DNA from 4 places in the Shewanella sp. FDAARGOS_354 genome. Region 1 is predicted to be linked to each of the others. Evidence: predicted binding sites of a transcription regulator. Region 1 holds the regulator's gene; each other region holds the start of a gene.
The links. Region 1 encodes sigma-54, which starts transcription at its own class of promoters, with help from an activator protein. Its sites were predicted from a motif close to GTTGGCACGNNNNTNGNNT; they were not measured.

Region 1 (3,147 bases):
TTGTTTATCGATAGCATCAAAGGCTATCGGCTCCTCACATTTTATCAATATCGCTATGGGTTGTGTTATATCGGTTAATCGACCATGTGGAATGGCGATACCGTTACCTATACCTGTGCTACCCATCTTTTCGCGCGCCACGAGGCTTTCGAAGATCTCTTGAGATGAGAGGGTGGGGTACTGGGCAGCGGCTAAGTCGCTGATGAGTTCCAGTACCTTTTTCTTACTGCCCGGAGTGGCGCAGGTTGTGCACTCCGGCCGCAGTATGGTACGAAGTTCCATTGCTAGTGTTTTGTTAACTTCTCTTTGTGTTTAATAACCTGACGATCAAGTTTATCAATCAGGACGTCTATGGCAGCATACATATCTGCATGCTCTGAAGTCGCGAAGACTTCACCACCGGTGAGGTTGATTCTCGCTTCGGCAATCTGTTGCATTTTCTCAACATTGAGCACAACGTGCACATTATTGATCTGTTCGAAATGACGTTCAAGTTTTGAAAACTTTTCCTCAACATATGCCCGTAACGATTCAGTAATCTCGATATGGTGTCCACTTAGGTTTATTTGCATAGAAACGTCCTCCGATACTCACAATAGGCTATAAACTTTTACGCTGATTGGAAGGGGGAATAAGCATCGCTTCTCGGTACTTCGCAATGGTTCTGCGCGCAACGTTAATTCCCTGTTCTGCCAGAAGTTGAGCCATCTTGCTGTCGCTTAATGGTTTTTTCTGGTTTTCCGCTGCAACCAGTTTCTTAATGAAAGCTCTGATTGCTGTGGATGAGCACTCACCGCCATCATCCGTCCCGACGTGGCTTGAGAAGAAATATTTTAGTTCAAAAAGTCCTTTTGGGGTATGCATGTATTTTTGAGTCGTCACCCGTGAAATGGTGGACTCATGCATCTCTACCGCCTCGGCGATATCGTTTAGGACCATAGGTTTCATGGCTTCTTCGCCATATTCGAAGAAACCCTGTTGATATTGCACTATACAGTTTGCCACCTTGAGCAGTGTTTCGTTACGGCTTTCAAGGCTTTTAATAAACCACTTGGCTTCTTGCAGATGGCCACGAATAAATTGGCTATCAGCTTGATTTTTTGAACTTCGGGCCATTGCTGCATATTGCTGATTTACGTTGATTTTTGGCATGCAGTCAGGGTTTAATTCGACCACCCAACGGCCGTTTTTCTTCGACACCGATACATCGGGGATCACATATTCTTCATCGACAGGGGTGATGAGTAAACCGGGACGAGGGTTCAAGGTTTGGATCAGCGCAATACTGTCCCTTAACTCGTCCTCTTTCAGTTTGGTCTTACGCATTAACAGCCTAAAGTCGCGAGCGGCGATCAGATCTAAATGATCTTTGATCAACATGCGGGCGTTTTCGATGTGAGGGGTATCAGGCGAAAAATGAGATAGCTGGATCAGTAAACATTCGCTTAAATCCCTTGCCGCGACACCAACAGGGTCGAAGTGTTGAATACGCTTGAGCACGGCTTCGACTTCGTCGAGTTCAATCTCGGGATTGCCCATGGCTTCGAGGATATCTTCAGTGCTTTGAGTGAGATAACCTTGATCGTCAATGGCATCAATAATCGCGGTGGCAATGGCTAAATCGGTTTCAGAGAAGGGTGTGAGGTTTTTTTGCCATTCTAAATGTTCGTACAACCCCTCGCTAGTTTCCCCTTGGAAGGGCATGTCATCTTCACGGCTGGCGCCAGAACCTGAGTTTGGCGATGCGGTAAAGACTTCATCCCAAGTGGTATCCATGGGTAACTCTTCGGGCAGAGATTCTTTGGTCAGCGACTCGGCAATGTCCACGGTGGAATTATCTTGTTCCTGTGGCTGGGCAGTCGTTTCGCTAAAGTCGGTATCGGCGATATCTTGCTTACGTTCGCTAGGCGCGTCAAATTGCTCCTCTTCCAGCTCGAGAAGAGGATTAGAATCTAAGGCTTGCTGGATTTCTTGTTGCAGTTCCAATGACGACAGTTGCAGCAGGCGAATGGCCTGCTGAAGTTGTGGCGTCATGGTTAACTGTTGACCCAGTTTGAGCTGGAGTGACGCTTTCATGTTACCGCTGATCCCTAGGTTATTATTGTGAGTTTAGGTCGCTTGATATCATATGGATGGAGCCTAGCGCTCTCAAATTCAAGGCTTATTAGCTTTGTTTTAGTAACTATAGCCTGAATTGTTCACCTAAGTACACAGCCCTAACTTGCTGATTGTCTAAGATCTCTGCGGGTGTGCCCTCGGCAATAAGATTACCGTGACTCACAATGTAAGCATGTTCACAGACGTCTAAGGTCTCGCGCACATTGTGGTCAGTGATCAGTACACCAAGGCCTCGGCTCTTAAGCTGCTCGATAATTTTCTTGATATCGATAACGGAGATCGGATCAACGCCCGCAAAGGGCTCATCAAGCAGAATAAACTTGGGGTTGGCCGCTAAGGCGCGGGCAATTTCGACGCGTCGACGTTCACCGCCCGATAAGGACATGCCTTGGCTGTCACGAATATGGGTGATATGGAACTCTTCTAGCAGTTGCTCTAGTGCTTCTTCGCGCTGGTCACTATTGAGCTCTTTACGGGTTTGCAGTACCGCCATGATGTTGTCGTGTACGGTTAATTTACGAAAGATACTCGCTTCCTGTGGTAGGTAACCAATACCTTTGCGGGCACGCAGATGCATAGGATCGGCGGTTAAATCATCATCGTCGATAAAGATATGGCCTTTATCGCTTTTAACTAAGCCCACGACCATGTAAAAGGTGGTGGTTTTGCCCGCGCCGTTAGGGCCGAGTAGGCCGACGACTTGACCCGTTTTGACCGTCAGGCTGACATCTTTGACAACCTGACGACTCTTATAACTCTTGGCGAGATTCTGTGCTTTTAAGGTGATTTGGGTCATTTAGAATCCTGTTTTTTCACAGGTTTATCTGTTGGTGTATTTTTGAGTTCTTCCTGATAATTATCAGGTTGAATAATGGTAATTACGCGATCATCACCATTGCCGCTACTTTCGGCGATCAGTTTTTGCTGAATAATATCGTAACGAATTAAATTGCCTGTAACTTGACTACCCGCTTGGTCTAGGGTCGCTGTACCAGTTAGGGTCAACGTCCGAGTGGCCATTTCATAGCG
Region 2 (3,147 bases), 1.4 Mb from region 1:
GTGGTATTAGCGGAAACGAAAACCGCCGCTGAGAGCGTGATTGAAGCCTTTTTAGGGCTCAAAGCCAATATTTTGGTGCAAGAGTATATTCAAGAGTCCAACGGCAGTGATATTCGTTGTTTTGTGGTGGGTGATAAAGTGGTGGCCTCGATGAAGCGTCAGGGGCCAGAGGGCGATTTTCGTTCAAACTTACACTTAGGCGGCTGTGGTGAAAAAGTGAAAATTACGCCAGAAGAGCGCAAGATGGCCGTTGCCGCTGTTAAAGCGATGGGATTAGTCGTTGCAGGCGTGGATATTTTACGTTCGAATCGTGGCCCGTTGATCCTTGAGGTGAACTCAGCTCCCGGTATCGAAGGTATTGAGCAAACTACGGGTATTTCGGTAACTGAGCCTATTGTGGAATATATTGAGAAAATGGTGTTAGCACGTAAGTCGAATCGGGCGGTGATCGCTTAATAAAATACGCCGCGATTAACGCGGCGTGTTTCTTAGTTCTTTATTTTATAAATCAAAGCTATAGGAGTAACCTAAAGCGATTTTAGCATCGTCATCAGCCAGATCAGTATCTGATACCATAAAAGAGACTGTGCCCATGCTGGTATCTGCACTAAGTGTTAGGTTGTAATCGGCATAGTTATCCTCACCAAACCAAGCTTCAACCACATCTCCTGTGGAGTAGCCATAGTGGAATGACAGGCTAAGTTTCTCGGTTAAAGGGAAAGATGCTGTGGCGGCAAGATAACTCATATCTTTGTTATCGAGTGGTTCCGCCGCTACGTCATCACCCGCATTGATCACGTGGGAATAACTAAGTTCGACCCACTTCCAGGTAATAGCCCCGTGGAGCTCACCAAAATCGATGCTGCCTTCGGCATCGGGGTAGGCATAATAGAGATAGCCAAAATCATAGCTGAGATCGTCGGTGATGTTGCCACCGTAACCAGCATAGAGGTCTAACTCGTAGCTAGTGTCATTGCCAAAATCGACATTTGATGCCCACGTACCCGCATAAAATCCTGAGTCATGACTGTAGTCAAGACCGCCTTGGATCGCCACCGCATCATTGGTTTGAGTCACTCCGCGCCATAGATAGTTTGATGTGCCGCCAATATTGCCGGATACCGCCGCAAAGACGTTAGTGGTTAGTAATAATCCCGTCGATAATGCCAAAACGCTGTACAGTGATTTTCTCATACTCATCCCCTCGATTGATTTATTTATCGATTCACTCATGCCACTTAAATACGGCGGCATTGGTGCATCATGGTTTTTTCTGATAAGGGAGTTGCTAATCACATGCCATTATTTGAACATCTTTAAAAACAACTGGTTACATAATTTATGTTAATTAAATGTTTTAAAGCGCTCAAAAATGGAGCGGTGGACGCACTGTGTTTGTGCAAAAAATCATCTTTTATGCTTTCGTGAGGGAAAAAAAACGCCTCACAGAGGAGGCGTTTTATAAAATCAATGTCGAGCGAATTAGTTCACACTATCACGCAAGGTTTTACCCGCTTTAAACTTAGGCACAGTGGCTTCAGCGATCTGGATTTCTTTGCCCGTTTGTGGGTTACGACCAGTACGAGCTGCACGAGTCGCTGTTTCAAAGGAGCCAAATCCGACGATAGAGATTTTGTCACCGTTTTTCATTGATTCAGTAATCGCCGCTTCGAAAGATTTCAATGCTCGTGCTGCTTCAGCTTTAGTGATATCGGCATTTTCTGCAATTTTGGCGATAAGTTCAGTTTTGTTCATTTTTATTGTCTCTTCTTTCCGTAGATTTATGTAAGTCAGCGAGCCTAACATGCCACAAGGTTAAAGCGTTGGAAAGCCCTTTGCTGCGGGCTTGTGTCATCGAAGTAACAAAATTGGAGGGTATTTGCGCCATTCGTGACTTAGGTTTTATTCTTCGAGCAACTGATATAAGAGTTGCTTAACCAATTTGGGTTCGAAGGGCTTGTCGCACAGGGCATTCACCCCAGCCTGAGATACATTACTTAAATGTGTATCGTTAGCCTCAGACGAGACCATTAAAATAGGCACGTGGGATTGTTGACTTTCATTACGGATAAATTGCGTTAATGCCAGTCCATCAACGCTGGGCATATTGTAATCAGTGATAATTAAATCAAACATATTATGACGCATTAATTCAATGGCTTGCGCACCATCTTCTGCTTCGGTAATCAGTTTTATCCCCAAATTACCAATAGTTCGCTTGATCACATTACGTGCCATGCGACTGTCATCAACCACAAGCACGCGTACATCGTGCACATCGAAGTGGCTTAAGTCGAGTTCATCGTGGCTGAGCAAATCGATGGTCGCATTTAGCGCCTTGCCTAAGTGTTCGGCATTAAAAGGTTTTGGCAGAATCGCGACTACGCCAGACTGGCGGAAAATCTCCAATTGTTCACGGCGACATTCACTTGAGATCAGCATAAATTGAATATCTTTATATTCACTTTTGCTGCGCAGGTAGTTCAAAAACTCGGTCGCTGTTCCATCTTCAAAATGCATTGCACTGGCAATGAGATCGGGTTTGTGTCGAGCAATGAGTCCTTTAGCCTCTTCAATATTGGCAGCATTTTCGATGCTAACAATGCCTTCTTGCTGTAAGCGCTTGATGATAATGCGGCGCTGGGTTTCCGATGGCTCAATAATAAGCATCGATAATTCGTTAGGCGATAAATGAGTCATAGTCACAAGCTATTGGGCTTTTTTAGAAAGGCGTTAACTTAGGCGAGAAATAACTGCTTCGCAACACATTAAATCAAGCTTTCAATTTTGCAGTTAAATAATCACGGGTTACCCGTGAAAATGCGATCCAATACTGTACTAATAGCAGGGCAATGATAGACAGCACCAGCGGTAACATCGGGATGTTATGACCCTCTACCACCACTTTAACGTCTTGAGGTGTAATCTGATAGGCGATAATGGCAGTCCAAGTGCTGACAGGCCTAAGGTTTGTAATCCAATATAAATTTTGAGCACTAAGCTAGACCAAGGTGCTTGTGTCAGTATGCCAAACAAAACGGGTAATACACCTAAGGTAAACAAATCGAAGGAGGTGGTGGCGACAGCCCGTAATAGGGCAACAATGGCAAACAGAGTATAAAGGGTTATCAATAGGATTAGGCGTTT
Region 3 (3,147 bases), 650 kb from region 1:
CGTGGTGGCATTTCGGCTCGCCTGCAAGGCTTGAGCAAAGCGGTTTAGGCTTGCAAGATTCATCTCGATCAAACTAGCATTTTGTGCGTTGAGATCTTTGCATTCTGCGAGTGCCTCTTTAACCACTGCCATTTTATCGGATAGCTCAACTTGCTCCGTGAGTAAGGCTTTATCGCTGTGACTAGCCAGCAAGTCATCATTTGCTTTAAGGGCTTGTAGACATGTTGATTTTTGCTCAGCAAGCGACAAAAGCAAATCGGCGTTTTGGTCAACCAAAGCGCCTTTTTCCTTAAGAATAATTTGTTTAAGAACAGCCAAATGGGCGTGTTGTTGATCTACCAGTTTAGCTATTTCTGTCATAGTTACTCTTTATTAAGCTCATTTAATTCTGCTTCGAAGCTGGCAATATTCGCAGCCAACTTTTCGGGATCAATTTTATAACGACCTTCGGCAATGGCTTGTTTTATTTCGGCCACCTTCTTTTGGTCGACTTCAGGTAGACTGGCCATTTTGGTTTGAGCTCCTTGTAACTGTTGAGCTTGAGCCGTAATGACAACAGAGTCACCTTTTAGTTGAGTTGATTTAGCCGCTACCTGAGAGGTTTTCTCGCTTTCGCTGCTTTGTTTAGTGCTGTTTGAACGGACTTGTGCGGCCGCTCCGGCGTTAAATTTGCTAATATCAATTGCCATTTTAGGCTCCAGCGTCATGTATACGGGATTTCTTAACTGGGGTATCGGCAGCTTATCGAAAAGCTTTAGCTTATTTTACATTCTAACTTCTACTTCGCCAATCGCCGTAATTATGGCATCTAGCTCTTTGTTAGAACTGCTATTTTTGATTCGAATTTGGTCGCCGATATTACCATCTTGCAGCGCCTCTCCCACAGTTTTTAGTACGAAGTTATTTGAACGCACATAAATCGACACTGTGTCATTTTTACAGACAAAGCAAAGGTTGTTCGCAAAAATAGGATAATTTTTCGCGACTCGGCGTTTAACTCTCACGCCTGTTAGCTGATTAGTATCGCTAAATTGCATGCCACGCAAACTATTTTGGTCAACATAGCGGATCTCGACCTGTAAAGAACTGATTAATTCACCTGGCGCTAAGGTTTCGGTTGCGACCACAACAGGAAAAAGAATGTCTACTCTAACAGACATAAAAATCTGCCAAGGGTAGGCGAGATCGGGGGTATCACAACTAACTTTTATGGTGTTATTACGGCTAATTTCGCGTTCTGAAGCTAATTCGACCCTTATTGGTGATGTACACTGTGCTGGCAGCATTCGGTTATCGACCGTTTGTGGATTAATGTCGACTTTCGCATTTGCAGGTACAGCAATCTTTTCATTAATAAGGGCTTTAGCTAATTCGGATATCGCCGATACGCTAGGTATCACGGGTTCAGCCTTAGCTGCCGTGGATAGAAAAAGTGCGAAAATACTCAAAAAATAGACTAAATTTACTTTCATAATGAAGAGACTAGCTTGTAACGCCAGAATACACCTATACTTTTATCAAGCGTGAAACTGTTCAATGCTTCTTTCTTAGATTTTTGGTGTCAGAAGTTTGACTTAGTTTCAACTATGTTTATCGATAACAAGACGTAAGCAATTAATATGCCTATACTCAAACGAGTTTTAGGGCCGTACATAAACAGAACAACAAGGCAGAGTTATGTCGAGTATTCTTGATTCAGTCAACAAACGAACCCAACTCGTAGGTCAAAACCGGCTAGAACTATTGCTATTTAAGTTAAATGGTCGTCAACGGTTTGGGATAAACGTATTTAAAGTGAAAGAGGTTTTGCAATGCCCGCCATTAACGACATTGCCTAAACTCAATCCTTACGTCAAAGGAGTTGCCCATATTCGCGGCACAACTATTTCTGTTATCGATCTGAGTGCGGCAACGGGGGGGCGTCCGTTAGCGAGCACTGAAAATTGCTTTATCATCATTTCGGAATATAACCGTAGTGTGCAGGGGTTCTTGGTTAGTTCTGTTGAACGTATTATCAACATGAACTGGGAAGCTATTATGCCGCCACCGCAAGGTGCTGGGCGTTATTCCTATTTAACCGCGGTTACCGAGATTGAAGGTGAGTTGGTTGAAATCTTAGATGTTGAAAAGATTTTAGATGAAATCTCACCTGTCAAAACGGCCATTAGTGAAGAGGTTAATGAGCAACTTACTCTCGATAGAAGTCAGCATTACCATATTATGGTGATTGATGATTCTGCGGTGGCACGCAAGCAAATTATTCGGTCGTTAGAGTCGTTAAATTTACAAATTGACACGGCAAAAGATGGTCGTGAGGCACTTGATAAGCTCAAGGCCATTGCAAGTGAAATGAATAACGTTGCCGATGAAATTCCACTCATTATCTCCGATATTGAGATGCCCGAAATGGATGGTTATACCTTAACGGCTGAGATCCGTGATGATCCTAAGCTTAAAAATATCAAGGTGGTACTGCACACCTCATTAAGCGGTGTCTTTAACCAAGCCATGGTACAAAAGGTTGGTGCCAATGACTTTATCGCAAAATTTAACCCTGACGAATTAGCTGCGGCAGTGAACAAGCATTTAAGTTTGTAGTGAGAGTGTGGGTTAGTGCCTAGTTGAGCTTTACGCTATAATCTAGCCCTTATTACATGATTGTTGTGCACTTATTTTGGTGCTTGCTATAGGATCTAGGACGTGAATGTGCCTGATAAATCACTCGCTGAAGCCGAATATAATCAATTTAGGTTGTTTTTAGAACAACATAGCGGCATCGTGCTAGGTGAAAATAAACAATACCTCGTACGTAGTCGTCTCGCGCCATTGATGGGCAAATATAACCTTCCTTCGTTATCCGATGTGGTAAAGCATTCGATGAAACCCACGGAACGAGCTTTACGAGCTGAAGTTATTGATGCCATGACCACTAATGAAACCTTATGGTTTCGTGATCGTTATCCATTTGAATTGCTTAATAATGCGCTATTACCAGAATACAGTAAGTTAGGTAGACCTTTAAAGATATGGTCTGCAGCTTGCTCGTCGGGTCAAGAGCCATATTCTTTAGCGATGACCATATTAGAGTACCAGCAAAAAAAACCTGGGGCGCTGCCTGGTGGTGCCTCGATTCAAGCAACGGATCTT
Region 4 (3,147 bases), 650 kb from region 1:
GCCGCCAGCAAGAGCGTACTAGCCAATAGTAGATATCTAGCCATGATCATGTGCCTCTATAGATTCTGATTCACATAAGCCAGCATCTGATCGACCGCCGAAATCACTTTGGAGTTCATCTCGTAGATCCGCTGACTTTCAATGAGGTTAACTAGCTCTTCGGTCACGTTCACGTTAGAGGTTTCTAACGCACCTTGACGAATCGCTCCCATACCATCAAGTGATGCAGTGCCTTGAATAGGCGTACCACTCGCACCAGTTTCGGTGTATAGGTTTTGTCCCATAGGATCTAAACCCGACGGGTTAATAAAGTCGGTCATACTGAGCTGCCCAACGACTTGGTTTTCCGCCGCACCTGGTGTTTTTACCGAGACTTCCCCTTCAGCAGAGACAGTAATACTGGTTGCATCCTCAGGAATAGTGATCGCAGGTTGCAACACATAACCCGAACCCGGCGTGACAATTTGCCCTGTATCATCTAAGGTAAATTGACCATTACGGGTATAAGCCGTAGTCCCATCGGGGAGCTGCACTTCGAAAAATCCAGGACCTTCAATCATCAAATCGAGCGAGTTATCCGTGGTCAGCATATTGCCTTGGGTAAACATTTTTTGGGTGGCTACCACCTTGGTACCCGCACCAATGTTCAAACCGTTTGGCAACTTAGTGTTAGAGGCGCTGATCCCACCCGCTTGGTTAACAGTTTGATAAAGTAAGTCTTCAAATACCGCGCGGCTTTTTTTATAGCCCACAGTACTGGCGTTAGCGACGTTGTTTGAAATCACCGCAATATCGGTTTGCTGTGCGTCTAAGCCAGTTTTACTAATCCATAACGCTGGATGCATAATTTATCTCCTAACTAACCCGCATTAATGAGGATGAAGCGCGGTCATTTTCTTCCGCGGTTTTCATCATCTTCACTTGCAATTCAAATTGTCGCTGTAGGTCGATTAAGGACACCATCTCATCTACGGGGTTGACGTTACTGCCCTCTACAGCACCACTTTCTACAAATACACTGGGATCGGCAGGCGCCGGATCACCGGATACCAAACGGAACAACCCATCCTCGCCGCGCATCATTTGTGCATTGCCGGGGTTTACTAACTTTAATCTTCCTACCTCTTCGACGACTTCTGTCGTCGCACCTTGAGGACGAACAGAGATAATCCCATCCTGTGAAATAGTGACCTTTTCAATTGGCAGCGGTAACACAATCGGTCCGGCATCACCCATCACGGGATTACCACGGTCGTTATGCAATAAACCTGTTGAGTCAAAACTGAGACTGCCAGAACGGGTATAAGCTTCACTACCATCCTGTGCTTGCACGGCAAACCAACCGTCACCTTTAATGGCAACGTCAAGATCGCGTCCAGTAGATTTAATCGGGCCCGAACGAAAATTGGCGGAGGGGGTTTCAACCATGGCAAAGACCCTTGTCGGCAATCCTTCACCAAAGGCTTGCATCGATCTGGCTTGCGCCATATCCGACTTAAATCCATCGGTATTTGCGTTGGCTAAGTTGTTGGCACGCAAAGCCAACTCATTCATATTTTGCTTAGCGCCGCTCATGGAGATATAAAGGAATTTGTCCACAGACTGCTCCGTCAAAGTTTCAACCTGACAATAGCAAAGCAAACATCATGCCAATAAAATAAGCAGCTAGTTAACTGATAAATTAGGAGATTTTAATAAACGAATGAATGCACAACAGAAAGAGGCTAAGTGTTGCCGCTTGCGGCAACACTTAGCAGAGGCAAGATTAACTTAACGAATTTGCAGAACAGTTTGTTGCAGAGTGTTATTCACTTCCAGCGTACGTGAGTTGGCTTGGAAGTTACGTTGTGCCGAAATCAAATCCACCAGCTCAGTCGTCAAGTCAATGTTAGATTGCTCTAACGCTGAAGAACTGAGACTACCAAACGTACCACTGTTAGGCTCACCAGCCAGCGCAGGACCTGACGATAAACTGGCTTTCCACGAGGTATTACCCACTTGTGTCAAACCTTGCTCGTTTGCAAAGCGAACTAAAGCAACGCGGGCTAATGGCACTGTTGAACCATTGGAGTAACTGGCAGTGATCAAACCATCTTCACCAATTTCGACATTGGTTAAACGCCCTACTGTGGTACCGTCCTGTGACAATTCAGTGGCGGCAAAGGGAGCTGAATATTGGGTTGGTGCATTAAATTTAATAGTCACGGCTTGAGTGCCATCAGCACCAGGGCCTAACACGCCAGCGCCGCCAACCCCTAGCGCTTCGGTGGCGACGACTGCCGGATCACTCCCAGTATACACACCGACAGAATTAAACTTCAGAACCGATCCCTTCCAGCCGCCAGCCGTTTGAGCTGTGCCAGAGGCATCGGGAGTGCCATCACCATTGGTGTCAGTCTGATATGTACCAGCAGGGCCAGAAATATCAACTTGTTTACCATCAATGGCATAGTATGCAACCCAGTTGTTTTCACCATTATATGAGCCATTATTTGGCTTGACGAAATAGGTCGTCATGATATGTGGCTCACCCAGAGAGTCATAAATCGTCATGGATGTCACACTGTTATAGGTTTTGGAGTCTAAAGGATCAAAAGCAGCAGGATCGAGTGAACCTTCTTTTGCATTTAAATTCATCTGCAAAGTCACGTTTTCAGTTTGAACAGGGCTACCTGCAGTATCAGGAATTTGTACTGGCTTAGCTGTCGTTAAACTGACAGAGGTAGAGTTACCATCTTTATCTACTGGAAAGGTCTGCAAAAAATTCCCTGCTGAGTCAACCATATAATTATTTTTGTCGACTTTGAAAGCACCTGCCCGAGTAAACTGATGATCCAAGGTACCTATCTCGGACGCAGTTACAAAAAAGCCACCGCCTTTAATCGCTAAATCTAACGAGTTATTCGTCAGTTGCAAACTACCTTGGTGGAATTGCTGCGCCACTTGGCTCGTAGCCACACCGCCACCCACAGCGGTTTTTGAGTTTGAGAAAATTGAATTAGCGTAAACATCCGCAAATTCAGCACGCGACTCTTTAAAGCCAATGGTGTTAGCATTCGCGATATTGTTCGCAGTAGTGTTCAAATCTTTCTGCGCAGCAGAAATGCCACTCAATGCAATGTTAAACGACATAATTCACCTCTATAT

Region 2: the regulator sigma-54 is predicted to act here: its motif matches at 1,286-1,304, upstream of CEQ32_RS13405 (TorF family putative porin).
Region 3: the regulator sigma-54 is predicted to act here: its motif matches at 1,609-1,627, upstream of flgA (flagellar basal body P-ring formation chaperone FlgA).
Region 4: the regulator sigma-54 is predicted to act here: its motif matches at 1,636-1,654, upstream of flgF (flagellar basal-body rod protein FlgF).

The regions. Positions count from the first base shown of each region.
Region 1 covers NZ_CP022089.2:4,406,901-4,410,047, forward strand. The annotation lists gene ptsN (PTS IIA-like nitrogen regulatory protein PtsN) at 1-282, opposite strand, end outside; gene hpf (ribosome hibernation promoting factor) at 285-572, opposite strand; gene CEQ32_RS19830 (RNA polymerase factor sigma-54) at 601-2,076, opposite strand; gene lptB (LPS export ABC transporter ATP-binding protein) at 2,183-2,914, opposite strand; gene lptA (lipopolysaccharide transport periplasmic protein LptA) at 2,911-3,147, opposite strand, start outside.
Region 2 covers NZ_CP022089.2:2,970,511-2,973,657, reverse strand. The annotation lists gene rimK (30S ribosomal protein S6--L-glutamate ligase) at 1-456, shown strand, start outside; gene CEQ32_RS13405 (TorF family putative porin) at 502-1,194, opposite strand; gene CEQ32_RS13400 (HU family DNA-binding protein) at 1,483-1,755, opposite strand; gene CEQ32_RS13395 (response regulator) at 1,903-2,700, opposite strand; partial or broken gene CEQ32_RS13390 (hypothetical protein) at 2,774-3,147, opposite strand, start outside.
Region 3 covers NZ_CP022089.2:24,425-27,571, forward strand. The annotation lists gene CEQ32_RS00120 (flagella synthesis protein FlgN) at 1-360, opposite strand, end outside; gene flgM (flagellar biosynthesis anti-sigma factor FlgM) at 363-689, opposite strand; gene flgA (flagellar basal body P-ring formation chaperone FlgA) at 765-1,472, opposite strand; gene CEQ32_RS00135 (chemotaxis protein CheV) at 1,678-2,598, shown strand; gene CEQ32_RS00140 (CheR family methyltransferase) at 2,701-3,147, shown strand, end outside.
Region 4 covers NZ_CP022089.2:29,790-32,936, reverse strand. The annotation lists gene flgH (flagellar basal body L-ring protein FlgH) at 1-44, opposite strand, end outside; gene flgG (flagellar basal-body rod protein FlgG) at 57-845, opposite strand; gene flgF (flagellar basal-body rod protein FlgF) at 856-1,599, opposite strand; gene flgE (flagellar hook protein FlgE) at 1,771-3,132, opposite strand.